3 regions of the Chryseobacterium sp. C3 genome follow, and region 2 is predicted to be linked to each of the others. Evidence: riboswitches for the same ligand, from Rfam matches in the RefSeq annotation. Region 2 holds a riboswitch; each other region holds the start of a gene.
What was found. Region 2 has a riboswitch for cobalamin ahead of H6W53_RS04930 (TonB-dependent receptor plug domain-containing protein). Riboswitches for the same ligand answer to the same signal wherever they lie in the genome.
Positions count from the first base shown of each region.

Region 1: it holds a riboswitch for cobalamin, as region 2 does, so the genes downstream of both, H6W53_RS09385 (acyl-CoA thioesterase) here and H6W53_RS04930 (TonB-dependent receptor plug domain-containing protein) in region 2, are expected to answer to the same signal.
Region 3: it holds a riboswitch for cobalamin, as region 2 does, so the genes downstream of both, metE (5-methyltetrahydropteroyltriglutamate--homocysteine S-methyltransferase) here and H6W53_RS04930 (TonB-dependent receptor plug domain-containing protein) in region 2, are expected to answer to the same signal.

Region 1 is NZ_JACLCU010000003.1:494,819-500,776, reverse strand. It holds gene H6W53_RS09405 (PspC domain-containing protein) at 1-324, opposite strand, end outside; gene H6W53_RS09400 (PadR family transcriptional regulator) at 335-664, opposite strand; gene H6W53_RS09395 (cytochrome P450) at 877-2,217, opposite strand; gene H6W53_RS09390 (HD domain-containing protein) at 2,520-3,110, shown strand; gene H6W53_RS09385 (acyl-CoA thioesterase) at 3,200-3,583, opposite strand; cobalamin riboswitch at 3,692-3,872, opposite strand; gene H6W53_RS09380 (hypothetical protein) at 3,933-4,733, opposite strand; gene H6W53_RS09375 (helix-turn-helix domain-containing protein) at 4,827-5,789, opposite strand.
Region 2 is NZ_JACLCU010000002.1:244,797-250,754, reverse strand. It holds gene H6W53_RS04955 (endonuclease) at 1-91, shown strand, start outside; gene H6W53_RS04950 (CCC motif membrane protein) at 163-495, opposite strand; gene H6W53_RS04945 (DUF2752 domain-containing protein) at 513-806, opposite strand; gene namA (NADPH dehydrogenase NamA) at 843-1,895, opposite strand; gene cdd (cytidine deaminase) at 1,995-2,477, shown strand; cobalamin riboswitch at 3,798-3,974, shown strand; gene H6W53_RS04930 (TonB-dependent receptor plug domain-containing protein) at 4,005-5,834, shown strand; gene H6W53_RS04925 (DUF5074 domain-containing protein) at 5,851-5,958, shown strand, end outside.
Region 3 is NZ_JACLCU010000001.1:517,632-523,589, forward strand. It holds gene H6W53_RS02375 (hypothetical protein) at 1-602, shown strand, start outside; gene H6W53_RS02380 (VOC family protein) at 619-1,005, shown strand; cobalamin riboswitch at 1,117-1,302, shown strand; gene metE (5-methyltetrahydropteroyltriglutamate--homocysteine S-methyltransferase) at 1,687-4,011, shown strand; gene H6W53_RS02390 (HNH endonuclease) at 4,108-5,118, shown strand; gene H6W53_RS02395 (KTSC domain-containing protein) at 5,195-5,641, shown strand.

The DNA of each region.
Region 1 (5,958 bases), on a different contig from region 2:
ATCAGAATATTCGGTTCCTGAAGTGTTTGTTCTTTTGGTATTTTTTTCAGAATAATAAGCTTCTTCCTGTTCTTCGATTTTTTCAGGGCTTCCGATCTGTGCAATTACTCTTTCTACATCCGAGTCGTTAATTACCTCACGTTTTGCCATAGAATCTTTGAAGATTTCTACCATTCTGATTTCTATGTCATGCATTACCTCATCTGCTTCCGAAGCATCCAGAGAGCTTCTCAGAGCATTCAGGTAATCGCTAAGTTTTATGTATGCGTGTTCTTCTATGGTAAAAGAAAAACCTGCGAGTCCTATTGAGAGTGTCTTGTTCATAGCTTTGTTTTTAATTTTTTTGAGTGATTTGGTTAACTGAATTGGTTAATTCGTTCCAGGTGTTTTGAAGTTCATCTAAAAATAATTTACCTTTTTCGGTAATCTGGTAATATTTTCTCGGAGGTCCTCCTGTAGATTCTTCCCATCTGTATGAAAGAAACTCTCCATTTTTTAATCTTGTTAAAAGAGGGTAGAGTGTTCCTTCTACGACATCCAGTTTTCCTTTTTTCAGTTCATCGATTAAGTCGGAAACGTACATTTCGCGATGATTGATGAGACTTAAAATACAGAATTCCAGAATCCCTTTTCGCATTTGCGCTTTGGTATTTTCAGTATTCATCTTTAATAAGTTTGTTAATTAGTTACATAATTTTCGAAATCCGGAACCTAGCTAGTTGTACCTGTTTCGATTTTACATTACAAAGATATGTAATTAAAATGGTATTATGCAATACAAAGTAGTGAAAAAACATAAATAAATAATTTAACTAATTGATAATCAGTTTAATTATTTTTAATAAGAAATTTTATATAATGAGAATTTTATGAAAATCAGATCATATTTTTAACAATTTTACCTTTTAGGCTCAATGTTCTTAAAGTAACCAAAGCTTTTTTCTTTAATTCTTTCTGATATGATACGAAGCTGTAGTTTTTGTAGAATCTACGGACGATAAGAGCCATTTCCATCATGGCAAAGTGTTCTCCTATGCAGAGTCTAGGTCCTGCTCCGAAAGGGTAGTAGGCGAAGTTCTTGGCATTTTCATGATCAAAACGTTCAGGAATAAAAGAATCGGGATCATTCCAATACTTCGGGTTTCTGTGCAGACCCGTAATATAAAGGATTATTAAAGTTCCTTTTTTCCATGAATAGTTTTTAAAACTGTCGTCTTCCATAGCCTGCCGGTCGATTGCCCATGCCGGAGAATGCAGTCTCATTGCTTCTTTAATGATATTTGTGGTGTAAGATTTTTTCATTAAGCTTTCTGTACCAAAAGCATTTTCACCTTCTGCTGCAATTTCAGCTCTTAGTTTTTCTTCGGCTTCAGGATTTTGGCTGATCTCGAAAAAGATAAAGCTTAATGCATTGGCAGTGGTTTCGTGTCCTGCAATGAAAAGAATGAGCATTTCATCAATTAGCTGTTCATCAGACATTGGAAGCTGTGTGTCTTCATAACGTGCCTGAATAAGCATATCCAGCAAATCATTTTTTTCTTCACCTGAGCTTCTTCTTTTATCCAGAACATTTTTAATGATATTTTTCCCTTCATTATTTTTTTTCATTATTTTATCCATTATTCCAAGACTTTTTATCACTTGCGTATACAAAGGTATTCTTACTTCTTTGGCAAAGACTTCCTGAACTTCGGTAATGATTTTTCCCAGCTCTTTCACACTTTCCTCATCAATATCCGAACTGAAAAGTGTTTTCGCAACAATGTTGAAAGCCAGTGTGTGGAAAAAATCATATAAATCAGTTTCCGGCTCCTGAGGAAAATTCTGAAATGCTTTATGAATTTCATTCTCCATAATGCCGATTAAACCGGAGATTTTGATCTTACTGAATCCCGGCTGGATGATGCGTCTCTGTTTCAGCCAGTCTTTTCCGTTATTGGTAAGAAGTCCTTTCCCGAGATATTTTCCTAACACAACCGATTGTATATCAGATTTAGAATAGTTTTTATGGTTTTGTTTTAGAACATATTCAATAAATTCTTTATCCTGAGAAAAGATAAAATCAGTATTTGTTACACTGGCTTTTAGATGGAAAGTGTCTCCGGCAATGTTATGATTTCCGCTGATGACTTTTAAGGGATTATTTACACCATAAAAAAGAGAGTACAGTTTTCTTTTTCCTTTAATTTCTGTAGGATAATTGTAATTTGGAGTCATGTAAAATATTTATAATAAAAGTAATACTAATCTGTGAATTAGAATAGGTTTAAAGCTAAAAGTCTTATTTTTGTATTGCCATTTTACTCGCTTTAATTTTATGCTTTTTAAATTTTAACCATAAAGCAGCCGAAAGATTTATCATAAACTCATTATCAAAATAAATAGTATTCTCATAAGCATAAAAGTCTGGGATCTTTTTAATTGATATTTTTTTAGAAATGTGAATCTTTTAAGTGAAAAATTGTCAAAACTTTTTTTAAGTGATTGAGAAATAAATGGTCTCAAAATAATTATATACAATGAAAATACAAAAAGAAATCGATTTTATTCTGGCTGTTGATGCCCTGAAAAACGTACAAAGAAGAAATTACAATGCAGACGATTCACGAAGAGAAAATACAGCGGAACATTCATGGCAGATTATTATTCTGGCGCAGATCCTTTTCCCATATGCAAAGAACAGAGCAGATATCGATTTATTAAGAGTAATCAGAATGTTGTCTATCCATGATCTGGTAGAAATTGAAGCAGGAGATACTTTCTTATTTGATGAAGCGGCAATGGCAGGAAAATTTGAAAGAGAGAAAGTTTCAGCTCAGAAAATCTTCGGAATTTTAGATGAGCCGCTGCGTTCTGAATTTTTTAATCTTTGGCTGGAATTTGAGGAAGAGCAGACTCCTGATGCAATTTTCGCCTGCGCGATCGACCGCATTATGCCTTTTATTTTAAATTCCCACACTTCAGGAAAGAGCTGGACAGAAGCCGGCGTTACAGAAAAGCAAATCAGAAATATGTTGGAAAATGCCATTGTAAGAGCTTCCGATGAACTGGGAGAGGCTTTTCAATTACTCTTGCTGAAAAATCTGGAAACTGAAAAGGTATTGAAATAGAAAGGTTTCGGCGGGCAAAGCCCGCCGAAACCGCTTTAAAGAACATTGAAAATATTGGATTCCGGCGACCGAAGGTCGCCGGAACCTTTTTATAATATTTGAATTGGCTTCTTGAATTCATCAATCGCTACAAAAGTAAAATCTCCTACGATTGCTCTTTCTCTTTCATACGAATACATCTGTTCCGTGAAAATTTCCACATTTACTTTCATACTCGTTTTTCCGACATGAACCACTTTTCCGATTAGCTCTACAATGGTTCCGGCAGGAATAGACCTTTTAAAATCAATTTTATCGCTGCTTACGGTTACCACGCGTTTTCTTGCAAATCTGGTGGCAGCAATAAAAGCCACTTCATCCATCAGTTGCATGGCTGTACCTCCGAAAAGCGTATCGTAATGATTGGTTGTGTTCGGGAAAACCGCTTTGAAAATTCGGGTTTCAGATGCTTCAATTCTTTCTTCTGTAGTCATATATCATTATTAATTAAAGCGAAATGAAAAATAGAAGAACAATAGAAAAAGCAGAGACAGAAATCTCTGAGTGTCCATTAGATCAACAAACTTCAAATCGCGAAAGTTTTTTGTTATTAAGAAAAAGGCAGGTCTCCTGACTTGTAACATCTTTATTCCCTTCCCATGAATTACACAGTGGATTTTTTTATAAAGACTTTAGTTACTTACAGTTGCGCGACAGTTCGTGATTTTCACACGATTCCCTTTTAATCTGCAGTTAAGCAAAACCAGTTTCCTGAAAAGTCACAGCCTGGAAAAGAGCCCATACTCATGCTTTTCGGGTACAAAAATAATGATAATTAATGAATTATTCGGGAGTTTTATAAATGATCTGGCTTTCAGCTTTTCCCTGTTTGATCGTCCAGATTGTTGTATAGCGGTTTTCACCGGAGCCATTTATCATATAAAGAAAAATATGATCGTTATCAATTGCAGTTACACCCACATTATTGAAATCCATCGTTGGCTGAAACATATTTTTAATAGCATCTCTTACAAAAACAGAACCTCTTCCCGGTTGCTGAACGCGTACAGATTTTATTTCGGTTAAACCTTCAGGCAATTCCTTTCCTACGCCCCAGGCTTTTACTTTGTCAACTTTAGTAATGTTTCCATTGGCGTCTTTTTCCTGTTTCTTAATGTGTGCATAAGAAGGGTAAACGTCAATAATAACCTTTGTTCTTTGGTTTCCGGGAATTTTAGGATTGGTGTCGTCTGTAAAGATCAGAGATTTTCCGTTTTTCGATTTTGAAGGGGTAAATTTTGGTAAATTATCAACAAAAACCACGCGGTTTTTATTTACCATTCCTTCTTTGGTGATGCTGTCGTATCGTACGAAAGGTTTTTCTGTATCCTCTTTTTCAGGATATTTTATCCAGATCCATTCTGTTTCTCCCGGAGCCGGTTTTTCATAAATAAAAACATCTCCTGTTTTCATACGGATCTTATCAACGATTTTTCGGTAATCGTCTTTATGAACACGCACCATGGCATAACCTTCCTCAGCTTTTACAACACCGAAAGGAACTTTATTCTGACCTTTCGCCAATGCAAAAGAAAAAACACTGAAAACTGAAAGATAAAATGCTTTACGTAGAGACATCATCATGAAATTTTTTGACGCTTCAAATATATAAATTAAAATTTGTTTAAACTTTTCAAAGTATAAAAGTAAACTGATTAATTTAAACTTAAAATGCCGTCATGAAACCTTTGTACTGGTTTTCTGTATATATTCACTTGGAGTTACCCCTTCTATTTTTTTAAATACTTTATTAAAAGTTGACTGATTTTTAAATCCTGCTTCAGAGTAGATATGCATCAAAGTCATCGTTTTCAGTTCATCACTATGAAGTTTATTCTTTACGTATACCACACGATGTGTGTTGATGTAATGATTAAAATTATCGAATCCGTTGATTTTTATGGCTTTGGAAATATAATTGTTATTCACTTTAATTGTACTGCTGAGCTCGGAAATCGTTAAATCTGCATTTCTGAATAACTTATTACCAATAACTTCCTGATCTATTTTCTCAAAAATATTTTCTGCAAGTTGCAAATCTTTATCGGCAACAGGAGCAGCAGGCTGAGAAACCTTTTTCTCAATAATTACCTCTTTACTCTTTATATTTTGAATCAGGCTTTTATAATATGTTCCTAAAAATATCTGTATAAGGTTAACAGTAAATATAAAAGCGTCTGTGAGGTTTCCTTTCTTAAGATCATTAAAAGGATACCCGAAATAGTCGTTTCCGGCAAATATGCAGCAAAAACTTATGAGAAAAATAGCATATACCGTGAAGATAACCACTTCTTTTTTCGAAAAAAAGATATTTGCCCAAAAGGGCAGGGCTACAATCCATATTAAACTGCAGACTGAAATATTCCAGAACCTGAATACTATAAACAAGTTGTAAAGAGGCATTACAAGAATGAAAACCTTCACGACTTTAAGAAGATCATAATGATTTCCCAATATGTAAAAAGGAAGGAGTAATGAAAAAAAACCTCCGATGAGGTAGTAAACCATTATCGGATCTTTCATGTAAAATGAAAAAATCAGGATGCATGTAATAAAAGTTACAGCCAGTACATAAATATATCGGTTAGCGAGTTCTCTTTTCAGATCCAGCACTTCAATTTCAGTATTTTTTTTCCCCATAATGTTCTAATATAATAAAATTCAGAAAATCATTTATTAAATACGTTGATTATCAGTTTTTTATATTAGTTGCAATGAAAAGTCATTTATCATTTATCTCTTGTTTTCTACTCAAAAATGTGACTCTATATTTGCAATGTGTTTTTCAGTTAGCAAAATTACAATAAAA
Region 2 (5,958 bases):
CAGTAAAAATTCTATTAAAATTAAAAATCTGGAGCAGGGAATTTATATTTTAAAATTAGATGCTTCTTCATTGAAGTTTATTGTGAAATAAATTTTTCTTTAAGAAATAACAAAGCCTTCTCTCGATTGAAAGAAGGCTTTTATTTTTAAATTAATAAGGAATTACTGTCCCATCAAATCTCTCATTCTTTCCTGCATCAGTTGCGGGTCTTTCATAGCGTCCCATCCAAGGGTAGAGATCATGACAACAACGTAAACTACATATAAAATACTTAATACAATTCCGATGATTGCCATTATTTTTCCGGCATTCAATTGCCCGTAGTTTGAATAAACCGTCGGGTTTTTTCTGTAAAGTTCTCCGTCTTTTTTAGCCAGTACCAGTGCAATGATCCCTGCAATAAGTCCCGGAAGTCCGTAACAGCAACATCCGACAATTGATACAATTCCTAAGATTAATACCGCCGTTGCGTTAGGTAATTTTTGTTGTTCCATAGTTATAATTTAATTGATTAATGTATAGATAAGTATAAATGTTTATAAAAATAAGAAGTCACCATAATAACTGCATTGATGATAGCAAGAAAAACCAAAATATTACTGTAATTCCGTTTTCTGTCTACGAAATTCAGAAAGACTGTTCCGAAAAAAAGCAATAAAGTGTAGACCGCAGGAAACATATGAAATGCTTCTCCAAACCTGCCTTCAAAAACCATGACAATAGCTCTCTGCGTTCCGCACCCAAAACAATCTATTCCAAAGAATTTCTTGATGGGACAAGGCAGCATAAAGTCTTCTATTTTCATTGTAATATATGGTTATGATTCTCAAATATATAAAAATTATTTAGAAATTTTTGCTCTTAAATACTGATGAGGAAAAAAGCAGTCTTCATCCATTTCAAATGAACCCTGAACGGCGATGTAAGGATTTCTTAAACTTTCTCTGGCAATAAAAATTAAATCTGCCTCTCCTTTCTGCAGAATTTCCTCTGCCTGATTGACTCTCGTAATTAATCCTACTGCTCCTGTTTTTGTTTCTGCCTCATTTTTAACCTGCGAAGCAAGTGGAACCTGATAACCATCATGAACCGGAATTTTTACTCCGTGAATATTTCCTCCGCTGGAAACATCAACAAGATCAACCGAATGGTTTTTAAGGATTTTAGCAAGCTCAGCACTGTCTTCTATTTCCCAGCCGTTTTCTGCATATTCTGTTCCGGAAATTCTTACAAATAAGGCAACGTTTTCATTTAATTCTTCATTAACTGCGTCTACGATTTCAACTAAAAACCGTATTCTGTTCTCAAAGCTACCGCCATATTCATCGGTTCTGATATTGGAAAGCGGTGATAAAAACTGATGGATAAGATAACCGTGTGCTGCGTGAATTTCTATGACATCGAAACCTGCATCTACAGATCTTCTTGCTGCCTGTCTGAAATTCTCAACCTGTTCTTTGATTTCCTCGATGGTTAAAACATGTGGAATTCTTTCAGTCGGATGATACGGAATCGGACTTGGTGCAATGGTTTCCCAGCCTTCTTCAATCGGGATCTGTACATTGTTCCATGTAGATCCTTTTCTTCCGGCATGCGCAAGCTGAATTCCTATTTTGGTTTCTGAATTCCGGTGTACAAATTCTACAATTTTCTTTAGTTTTTCTGCCTGTTCGTCGTTCCAGATTCCCATACAGTGGTTGGTAATTCTTCCGCGGGGTTCTACTCCCGTTGCTTCAACGATGATTAATCCTGTTCCGCCCTGCGCTCTGCTTCCGTAATGCACAAAATGGAAATCGTTGGCTAATCCGTTTTCGGAAGAATACATACACATTGGAGACATTACCCAACGGTTTTTCAACTCAACATTTCTGAATCTGATTGGAGTGTATAACATTTTTTGATCTGATTTTTAAAATTTTTAAAGAATGTGATGGTGTTGCCCACCTCATGAAAAAAAGGTAAATTTATCCCCCTTTTTTTAAACCTACAATATATGAAAAAAGAAACTCATATCAGTTACGAATATTTTAACAATAAAGGCGAACTGAACGATATAGAAAAAAAATTATTTGCAAAAGCGAAAGAAGCGCGCGAGAATGCTTATGCTCCCTATTCTCATTTTCTGGTTGGCTGTTCTGTGCTTCTGGAAAACGGAGAAATTTATACCGGGAACAATCAGGAGAATGCAGCATATCCTTCCGGACTTTGCGCTGAGAGAACGGCTTTGTTCTGGATCGGGGCAAATTTTCCGTCCGAAAAAATAAGGAAAATCTTTATTGTGGGCGGACCGAAGGAGTTTTCTGAGAAAAATCCACCGATTCCGCCATGCGGATCGTGCAGACAGAGCATTATTGAATATGAAACGAAGCAGAATGAAAATATTGAGCTTTATTTTTCTAATCTGAATGATGAGGTGGTGAAGGTACATTCTATTAAGGATCTTCTGCCGTTTTATTTTGACGGTACTTTTTTATAGTTAAAACTTGTTTAAACTAATTTCAGAATTAACCGCAAAAGGGACAAAAGATAATATTAAAGTGAATTTCCTGAATAATCAAAGCGCTCAAAAGAATAAAAATCAAAGATTTTTAAAAACTATTGTTTTCTTTTTTATTTATAATAATCAACTTTAAGTAATTGATTGTCCGTTTATTAACCTAAAGCTTCGACAGGCTCAGCTTGACATCGCTAGAAATCAAGCGTTTAGTATTAGAGGTGTCACACTGAGCTTGTCGAAGTGCCTGTTATAAATAATTGATTTTCATATCAGTGCATAGTAATAGGTTGTTTAACGGATATTCAATTAAGTAAAAAATTTAGTAGATCTTTTGTGACTTTTGCGGTTAAATAAAGTTTAAACAGACTTTTAAAATGTTTAAATAATAGTAAATAAGAATTCAAGGTTGGATTTTCGCAAAGGCACAAAGTTGTTTAAGATAGTATGCTTTAAGGCGCAAGGATTTTATCTGCGATAAAATTTTATCAGCATTATAAAAGATAATTTTTGATTTTCTCCTTGCGTCTTAAAAGAATAGAACTTTTATCAAACCTTTCACCTTAGTTTTTTTCAATAAGAATATCTTTATTTTAACAAGTTTAAACAAACTCTTAACTTCTGTTTGGACTTTTATTTAAGGGAAAGTTTTTTAAGAAGGGACTTTCTTTCATCACATAAGTCACATGAGATTTTGAATGATGCGTATTTAAAATAGAAGAACCCATTAGTTTTTGAAAATCTTTGATTTTCTTCCTTAGTGATGCTTATTTTAAAGTAATTAAAAAACTTGTTTATGCTTTTTACCACAAAAGGATGCAAAAGATTTAAACACTTTAGTTTTTTAAGTTTAATCCTTGAAATGGAAAAAAAAGAGCACATAAGTTTAAAAAATCAGAGATTTTTTCTCTTTGCAGACTTTTGAAATACTTCAAATCAATTCAATAAAGTCTTTTGTCTTTTTTGCGGCTAAATTTAAAATGAATTTAAAGAAACTTAAAGTAAGTTTTTAATACATTTTAAATAATTCTGGCTGAAAATAATTATTTATCTTTCAATAGAATCTGAATTGTATAAAAATTTTTATTTTCTGCGGTTTTATTTTCCTAGCCCAGATTGAGCGGCATGTCTGAGCTCTTTTTTGGATTCGGCGACGGCAAAAGCCGCCGCCGAATCCAAAAAAAGCGAGTAGCGAAAGCTGGAAAAAGCTCCTGAAATTGTTTTTCGTATGTAATGCAACAAATCATTGTTTTATTAAAAAGGTACTTAACGGGTATTTTTTTGTCAATAAATTAAAAAAGTTATCTTTGCAAAAATTTTGGTTTCCATTAATTTGGAATGAAAAGGGAATTGGGCGAAAATCCCAAACTGTCCCCGCAACTGTAAATCGCATATAAGATTTCTACGATAAACCACTGTGAAAACGGGAAGGTGTAGAAAGCGAAAGTCAGGAGACCTGCCAAAATGTAATCTTAAAAACATTGCTTTCGGAGGAAAAGTAAAATAGGAATGGCATTAAAAAGATCTTTAGTACTGCTTTTTGCATCATACGGTTGTTTTCTTTACGCGCAGGAGAAAACTATTGACACCGTTTATGTTTTTGACAATCAGATGAATAAGGCAAAACTTTTTCATCCGGTTACTACAATTACTCCCAAAGACATCGAAAAAAATTCCGCTAATCTATCTGAAACGTTACGTTTTCAGTCGCCTGTTTATATTAAGGAAAATGGCCGCGGTGCGGTTTCTTCACCTTCTTTCAGGGGAACAACGGCGCAGCAGACTGCTTTTGTGTGGAATGGGATTAACATCAATTCTGTTCTTTTAGGACAGGGAGATGTTAATAATATCGCGATTTTCGGCTACGATGCGCTTGAAGTGAAAGCTGGCGGCGGAAGTGTGCTTTACGGAAGCGGAGCGATCGGAGGAAGTATTCACCTTAACAATGAGCTGAAATTTAATGAGGGTTTTCATGCAACTTTACATAGTGAAGTGGCTTCTTATGAGACGTTCCAGAATTATTTCAAAACTTCTTTCAGCAATGCGGATTTCAGTTTTAAGGCATCCGGAAATTATTTCATCAGTCAAAATAATTATGAGGTTCCTGAAAAGCAGTATATCAACCGAAACGGTAAATATTTTAACGGTACAGCGAACATTGGCTTCAGTTACAAAATTGCCCGAAATCAGAAAATTTCTTGGCAAAGCCAGTTGTACGACGCGGAACAGAATTATCCGATCTTCACGGAAAACGGCAATCGTACGAAATATGCAGCGCAGACTTTCCGAAGCCTTCTTACCCACGATGTGAATTCGAAATCGATCTCAAACAGTCTGAAAGCGGCTTACACGGAAGAAAATTTCCAGTATTTCGGAGTGTTTGAAGCTCCTAAAACCAGTGGCGGAACGGGAAAAATCCTGATTTTTAAAGATGATTTCAATTATTTCATCACGCCTAAACTGAATGTTAATCTTATCGGGGAGTTTCAGATCAATAAAGGAGAAGGCTATCAACCCGGAATTGAGAATGTAAGAAGAAATATTTATTCTGTTGCAGGATTGTTGAGATATTTCCCTACCCAAAAGCTGAGACTGGAAGCCGGAATCAAGAAGGATTTTATTGAAAATATAGAATCGCCTTTACTCTATTCTTTTTCAGGCAAATGGAAGGTTTCTGACTGGTACAGTTTAGGGACAAGTTTTTCAAAGAATTTCAGGTTTCCTTCTTTTAATGATCTTTACTGGAATCCGGGTGGAAATTTAGATCTGAAATCTGAAACGTCTTTGCAGACTGAAATGAGCCACGAATTGGCGTTCGGAAAATTCATGTTGAGTCTCACGCCTTATTACATGAAAATAGAGGATATGATCCAATGGATTCCCACTTCTATGGGATATTGGTCACCAAGAAACGTAAGAAATGTTGAGTCATATGGTCTTGAGTCTAAAATTGGGTTTCAGCAAAAGTTTTCAAAGGAACATTCTTTAAAAATAAATACGGGATACAGCTATACGAGATCTGTAGATCTTGAGACGAAAAATCAGCTGATGTATGTTCCTCTTCATAAGGTTTTCGGGAATGCAGATTATCAGTACCGATTTATGAATCTGTATGTTCAGGGAATGTTTACGGGTAAGACTTTTACCACTTCTGATGAGAATAACGATTATCTTATAAAACCATATTTCGTCCTGAATGCAGGATTGTCTGCAACTGTTGCCAAAAAGTATACTTTAGGATTGAGGGTAAATAATATTACCGACGAGATCTATGAAACGATGGCTTATTATCCATTACCTAAAAGAAACTACAGTTTTTACATCAACTTAAATTTTTAAAATCAATTATTATATTATGAAATTCAACAGACTTTTTCAGCTTTTACTGGCTTTGATCCTTGTGATTAATGTTTCATGTAGTGATGATGAATATGTAATGCCGTCGCGAGGTGATTATGAAAAC
Region 3 (5,958 bases), on a different contig from region 2:
TTTTATTTATCATTGAAGAGCTTCGCGAAAACTGTTATCACTCCTGTTCTGTTTCTGATCTTGAAAAGATAATCGAAAATATTCCTAAAGAAGATTACGGAGATTTAAAGTTTATTGTTTTACGCCAACCGAAAAGAAAGGAGGAAATAATCTCTCCGGTTTGGGGAAGACTTGTTTACAGCTTTGAGTACGAAAACGAATATTTTCCGGCGATAATTTTAGACTCAATAGATTTAAACAAAAAGTTAATATGGTCTAAAAAACAAAGCATCGAAGATCAGAAAGAATTTGAAAGATTAAAAGGAGACGGACATATTTTTACACAAAATAAGAGAAGTTTTGTTTCTCAGTTAAATTTAGAGCCTTCAAGAAATACCCAATTGTACAGAACTTTACTGCATGAATTCGGGCATTATGTTCATTACTTAGAAGTTGTGGAAAGACCTTTTGAAAGTGATGAAGATTATGAGGCAAAAGAAATTCGCGATGATTACTACTCAGCTTTATCTAAAGTTGAAAAAGAAACTTTCGCGCACCAGTATGCTGATCGACTGAAGAAAAAATTAACTGAAGAAAAAATAATTCCTTTTAATAGTCTTTAATAATTTAAAATCAAACATGAAAATAAAAAATATAGATCACCTCGTTTTAACAGTTGCAGACATTGAAAAAACGGTAGATTTTTACACCTCTATTCTTGGGTTTGAAGTCTTAGTTTTTGGAGAAAATAGAAAAGCACTGACTTTTGGAAATCAGAAAATCAATCTTCATCAAAAAGGAAAAGAATTTGAACCGAAAGCTAAGCATCCGACTTGCGGTTCTGCGGATCTTTGTTTTATTTCCGAAACCAACATTCACGAAGTTTTACAGGAACTAAAGGAAAAGAATATTGAGATCATCGAAGGAATTGTTGAAAGAACCGGAGCTTTGGGAAAAATACAATCGGTTTATTTCAGAGATCCGGATTTAAATCTGATTGAGATAAGCAACTACAGTTCATTGTAAAATACATTCTCGAAAAAATCCAAATAATTGTTCATTCAGAATAATTTTCTGAATTACTTAAAAAATAAACAAATAATTCCTACATTTGTTTAGAAAACAGTTCTTTTACATACTTCATCAAACGGAAAAGGTTTTACGTAAAGTAGATTAATAGGGAATCGTGTGAAAATCACGAGCTGTCGCGCAACTGTAAGTAATACTTTAAAGGTTTTTATCCACGTATATCCACTGTGTAAACGGGAAGGATGATAAAAGCTGTTACAAGTCAGGAGACCTGCCTATTCCGAATTGACAATGCTCTCGCGGTTTGGAGTTTTTTGGTCAGACAGATGATACTTTTTTGAACGTAGCAATCTAAATTTTAATTTGATTTTAATTGCAAAGTTTTTAATATTAATTTCTTACTTTAAGAATGAAAAAATATTCGCCAACCATCAATACAGCAGTTGTTTTTTGCATCTGTTTCAGAAGATACGGTTAAAAAATTTTTCATCTTATTGATGAGAAAAAAGCTTTGTGCAAAACGATAAAATTTCAGAGCATTCTCTTATGTAAAGGGAAAATTGCGTCCTTACTGTATCTTTACCTCTCCATTCTATTTCCTTCTGCAAAAGCATTGCGAAGCATCAGAAGAACTTTTATACACATTAATTATTGTTTAATTTAAAAGTTTTAAAGAAAATGCAAACGCACATTCTTGGCTATCCGCGTATTGGTAGCAACCGAGAACTCAAAAAAGCCTGCGAGCAGTATTGGTCGGGCAAAATCACTTTAGACGAATTACTGGACGTCGGGAAAAATATCCGACAAAACAATTGGAAGCTTCAGCAGGAAGCAGGAATTGATCTTATTCCGTGTAATGATTTCTCTTTTTACGATCAGGTTTTGGATATGACGTTAACTTTAGGCGCTATTCCTGAACGTTATGAAGAGATTGCTCTTAAAAAATCTGAAACGGATCTCTATTTTGCCATGGCAAGAGGCTTTCAGAAAGAAGGTCTGGACATTACTGCAATGGAAATGACAAAATGGTTTGATACCAATTATCATTTCATTGTTCCGGAATTCCATAAAAATCAGGAATTTAAGCTGTTCTCCCGTAAAATTATCAACGAATTTTTGGATGCTAAACAAGTGGGAATAAATGCAAAACCGGTGATCATAGGTTTGTTAACCTATATTCTGCTTGGGAAAGAAAAGGAGGAAGGTTTCAATAAGCTGGAGCTGGCTCAGAAAATTCTTCCTGTTTATATTCAGATTCTTAAAGAGCTTGAAACTCACGGAGCAGAATACATCCAGTTTGATGAACCATTTTTAGCATTAGATCTGGATGAAAAATCAAAAGAAACTTACAGTCTGATTTATACCGAAATAAGAAAACAGTTTCCTCATCTGAAAATCATTGTAGCTACTTATTTTGAAGGTTTAAGAGATAATCTTTCTTTTGCTGTTTCTCTTCCTGTAAATGTGCTGCATCTCGATCTGGTTCGTAGTCCGGAACAGTTGGAGGAAGTTTTAAAAGTAATTCCGGAAACATTGCATCTTTCATTAGGTGTAATTGACGGAAGAAATATATGGAAAAATGATTTCGAAAAATCTCTACGCCTCATTAGACAGGCAACAGATAAAATAGGCTTGGAGAGAATTTTAATTGCTCCTTCCTGCTCATTGCTTCACAGCCCTTCTGATCTTGATCTGGAGAACAACGAAAGTGTTTTATCCTCCGAAATTAAACAATGGATGGCTTTTGCTAAACAGAAAGTCTCTGAAACGGTTACCCTGAAAAAATTAGCCGCAGAAAATCCGGATTATTCCACACTCCTGCTTTTAGCTGAAAATAAAAAAGCCATTGAAAGCCGCAAAACATCACCTCTCATTCATAACAGCGAAGTGAAGGATCGTGTAGATGTAACTACCGAGGAAGATGCTAAAAGAAACAAACCTTTCAGCATGCGAAAAATTTCTCAACAGGATATTCTCAACCTTCCTTTATTCCCTACAACTACAATTGGCTCATTTCCACAGACTAAAGAAGTTAGAAACTGGAGGGCAAAATTTAAAAAGGGTGAACTGAATGCCAAACAATACGATGATCTGCTGAAAAAAGAAACTGAAAGAACGATCCGTTGGCAGGAGGAAATAGGAATTGATGTTCTGGTTCACGGAGAGTTTGAAAGAAATGATATGGTAGAATATTTCGGAGAACAATTATCAGGATTTGTGTTTACGCAAAACGGCTGGGTTCAAAGCTACGGAAGCCGTTGTGTGAAACCTCCTGTTATTTTCGGAGATGTGTACAGACCGAATCCGATGACGGTTTACTGGTCTGAATATGCGCAATCTTTAACGAAAAAATGGGTGAAAGGAATGTTAACAGGACCAGTAACTATTCTTCAAAGGTCTTTTGTGCGTGATGATCAGCCGCGATCTTTAACGTGCAAACAAATTGCACTGGCTATTCGCGACGAAGTGAATGATTTGGAAAAAGCAGGAATCAGAATTATCCAGATTGATGAACCTGCAATTCGCGAAGGTCTTCCATTAAGAAAATCTGACTGGCAGCATTATCTTCAATGGGCAGTGGAAGCTTTCAGAATTTCAGCGAGCGGTGTGGAAGATGCGACGCAGATTCATACACATATGTGCTATTCAGAATTTAATGATATCATTCAGAATATTGCCGATATGGACGCGGATGTTATTACGATTGAATGTTCCAGAAGCCAGATGGAGCTGCTGAATGCTTTTGCTGATTTCAAATATCCGAACGAAATAGGACCGGGAGTTTATGATATTCATTCGCCGAGAGTTCCATCGAAAGATGAAATGGTAGAATTGCTGAAAAAAGCACAAGCAGTTATTCCAGCACAGCAACTTTGGGTAAATCCCGACTGTGGCTTGAAAACCCGTCATTGGGATGAAACGGAAAAAGCGTTGATTGCAATGGTGGAGGTTTCAAGGGAAGCGAGTGAAAGTTTTTTGAAGAAAGAAAAATTGAAATATTAGATGACGAGAGCCGAAAGGCTCTTGTATTTTTTGTTAATAATTTTAACTCAATTTGCTTTATTGATTAAAAAAATATAGTTTAGTTAAAAAAAATTAATGACTAATTATTTTAATCAAATCTGTGAGTTTAGACAAAAATATCCGGTATTTTCTGCCAAAGCAATCAAAACAAATAATCCTATTCTAAATGATGTTAAAAAAGCGCTGAATAATCTCAAATTACAACTTGAAAAAAAATATCTAAAATTCGAAGGTATCGATCTAAGAATCGAAGTTTCAAAAGGAGCCGCAAACTTTCCTAATATTTCACATATTTGTATTCTTCCTCCCAACCAAAAAGTTTCTAATGGGATTTATGTTGCTATATGCTTCGATAAATCTGGAAAAGGAGCTGTTATAGGATGCGCAGAATCAAAGACAAATCCTAAAGGATTAAATATAAAGATCAGAAAACAAGCTAGAAAAATTCCTGAAATTGATATTGATGGAGGAAGTTCTAATACTAAGTATAATAATGTTTATGAAAATCCTAAAGAATTTTATTATGCTTTGGCTAAAGATTCTGAAATAGAAAATCATATAAATAAATCCTTAAGCCTATGTCTTTATAATTTAAAATTAATTAATACTTCTCAATATTTACACCCCAACGACTATCTAAATTCTACAGTAAATGAAAGAGAAATTGATTATTTTGATATGAATAATGTAATTGATGATAGAAAAAAAATTGCTATACAAATTCATGCAAGAAGAGGACAAAAAAAATTCAGGAATAAACTTCTTAATATTTATAATTCCAAATGTGCTTTTACAGATTGCGAGATTACAGATATGCTAGAAGCTGCGCATATTTTTAGCTTTAAAGGCTCTGAAACAAATAAGATACAAAATGGAATTTTAATGCGTACTGATATTCATACACTATTTGATTTAGGACTTATAAGTGTAGATCCTGAAAATTATCTTATTCAAGTTAGTGATAAAATTTTAACAGACACTTATTATGCTCAAATGCACAATAAAATACTTAGTTTACCAAATATTTTGGAAGGTTATCCTGATAAAAATGCTCTTAAATATCATTTTGAAAACGTGTTTAATTAATTTATTTATAATCAAAAACTTACAGTTTTCGAAAATAAAACCTTAATTTTGCACCCCGAAATAAGGATCATCCATTATGAAAAAATTAGGCGAATACAGAAAGCTTCTGGAAGTTGATAAAAATGTAACACTGAAGGAATTAAAAACCATCTACAGGAATACGATGAAAGATACGCATCCAGATAAATTCATCAATGATGAAGCAGGAAAGCAGGAAGCAGAAGAAAAAAGCAAATCTGTGATTGAAGCCTATCATTTTCTGGTAAGCATCAATCCGGAAACGCAGGAAAAATACAAAGAAGAATATACTGAAACCATTACGAAATCTAATATTCAGGATTTTTATCTGGAAAAATCGGTTCTTAAAGTACAGCACCTGAACGGAAATATGTACGAATATCTTGGAGTTCCAAAAAATACCTACATCAAAATGGTGAATTCCGATTCTCCGAGCCGTTTTGCAAGAAGACATATTTACGGAAGTTTTGTGTACAGAAAAGCCGGTGAGGCAATGGCGGAATAATCCCCTATTTACAAATAAATAAGAGCTTTCAATTAATTTTGGAAGCTTTTTTATTTGAAACTTGTCTAAACTTTTTTATAGCAAAAGATGCAAAAGATTGTAACACTTTAGTTATTAAGTTTAATACTTAAATGTAAAAAGAGCACATAAGTTAAAAAATCAAAGATTTTTCTCTTTGCAGACTTTTGAAATACTTTAAATAAACTCAACAAAGTCTTTTGTCTCTTTTGCGGTTACATTTAAAATTAGTTTAAATAAACTTTTGATTAAATTTTAATTTTAACGCAAAAGGGTCGCTAGTCTTTTTTAAATTCTTG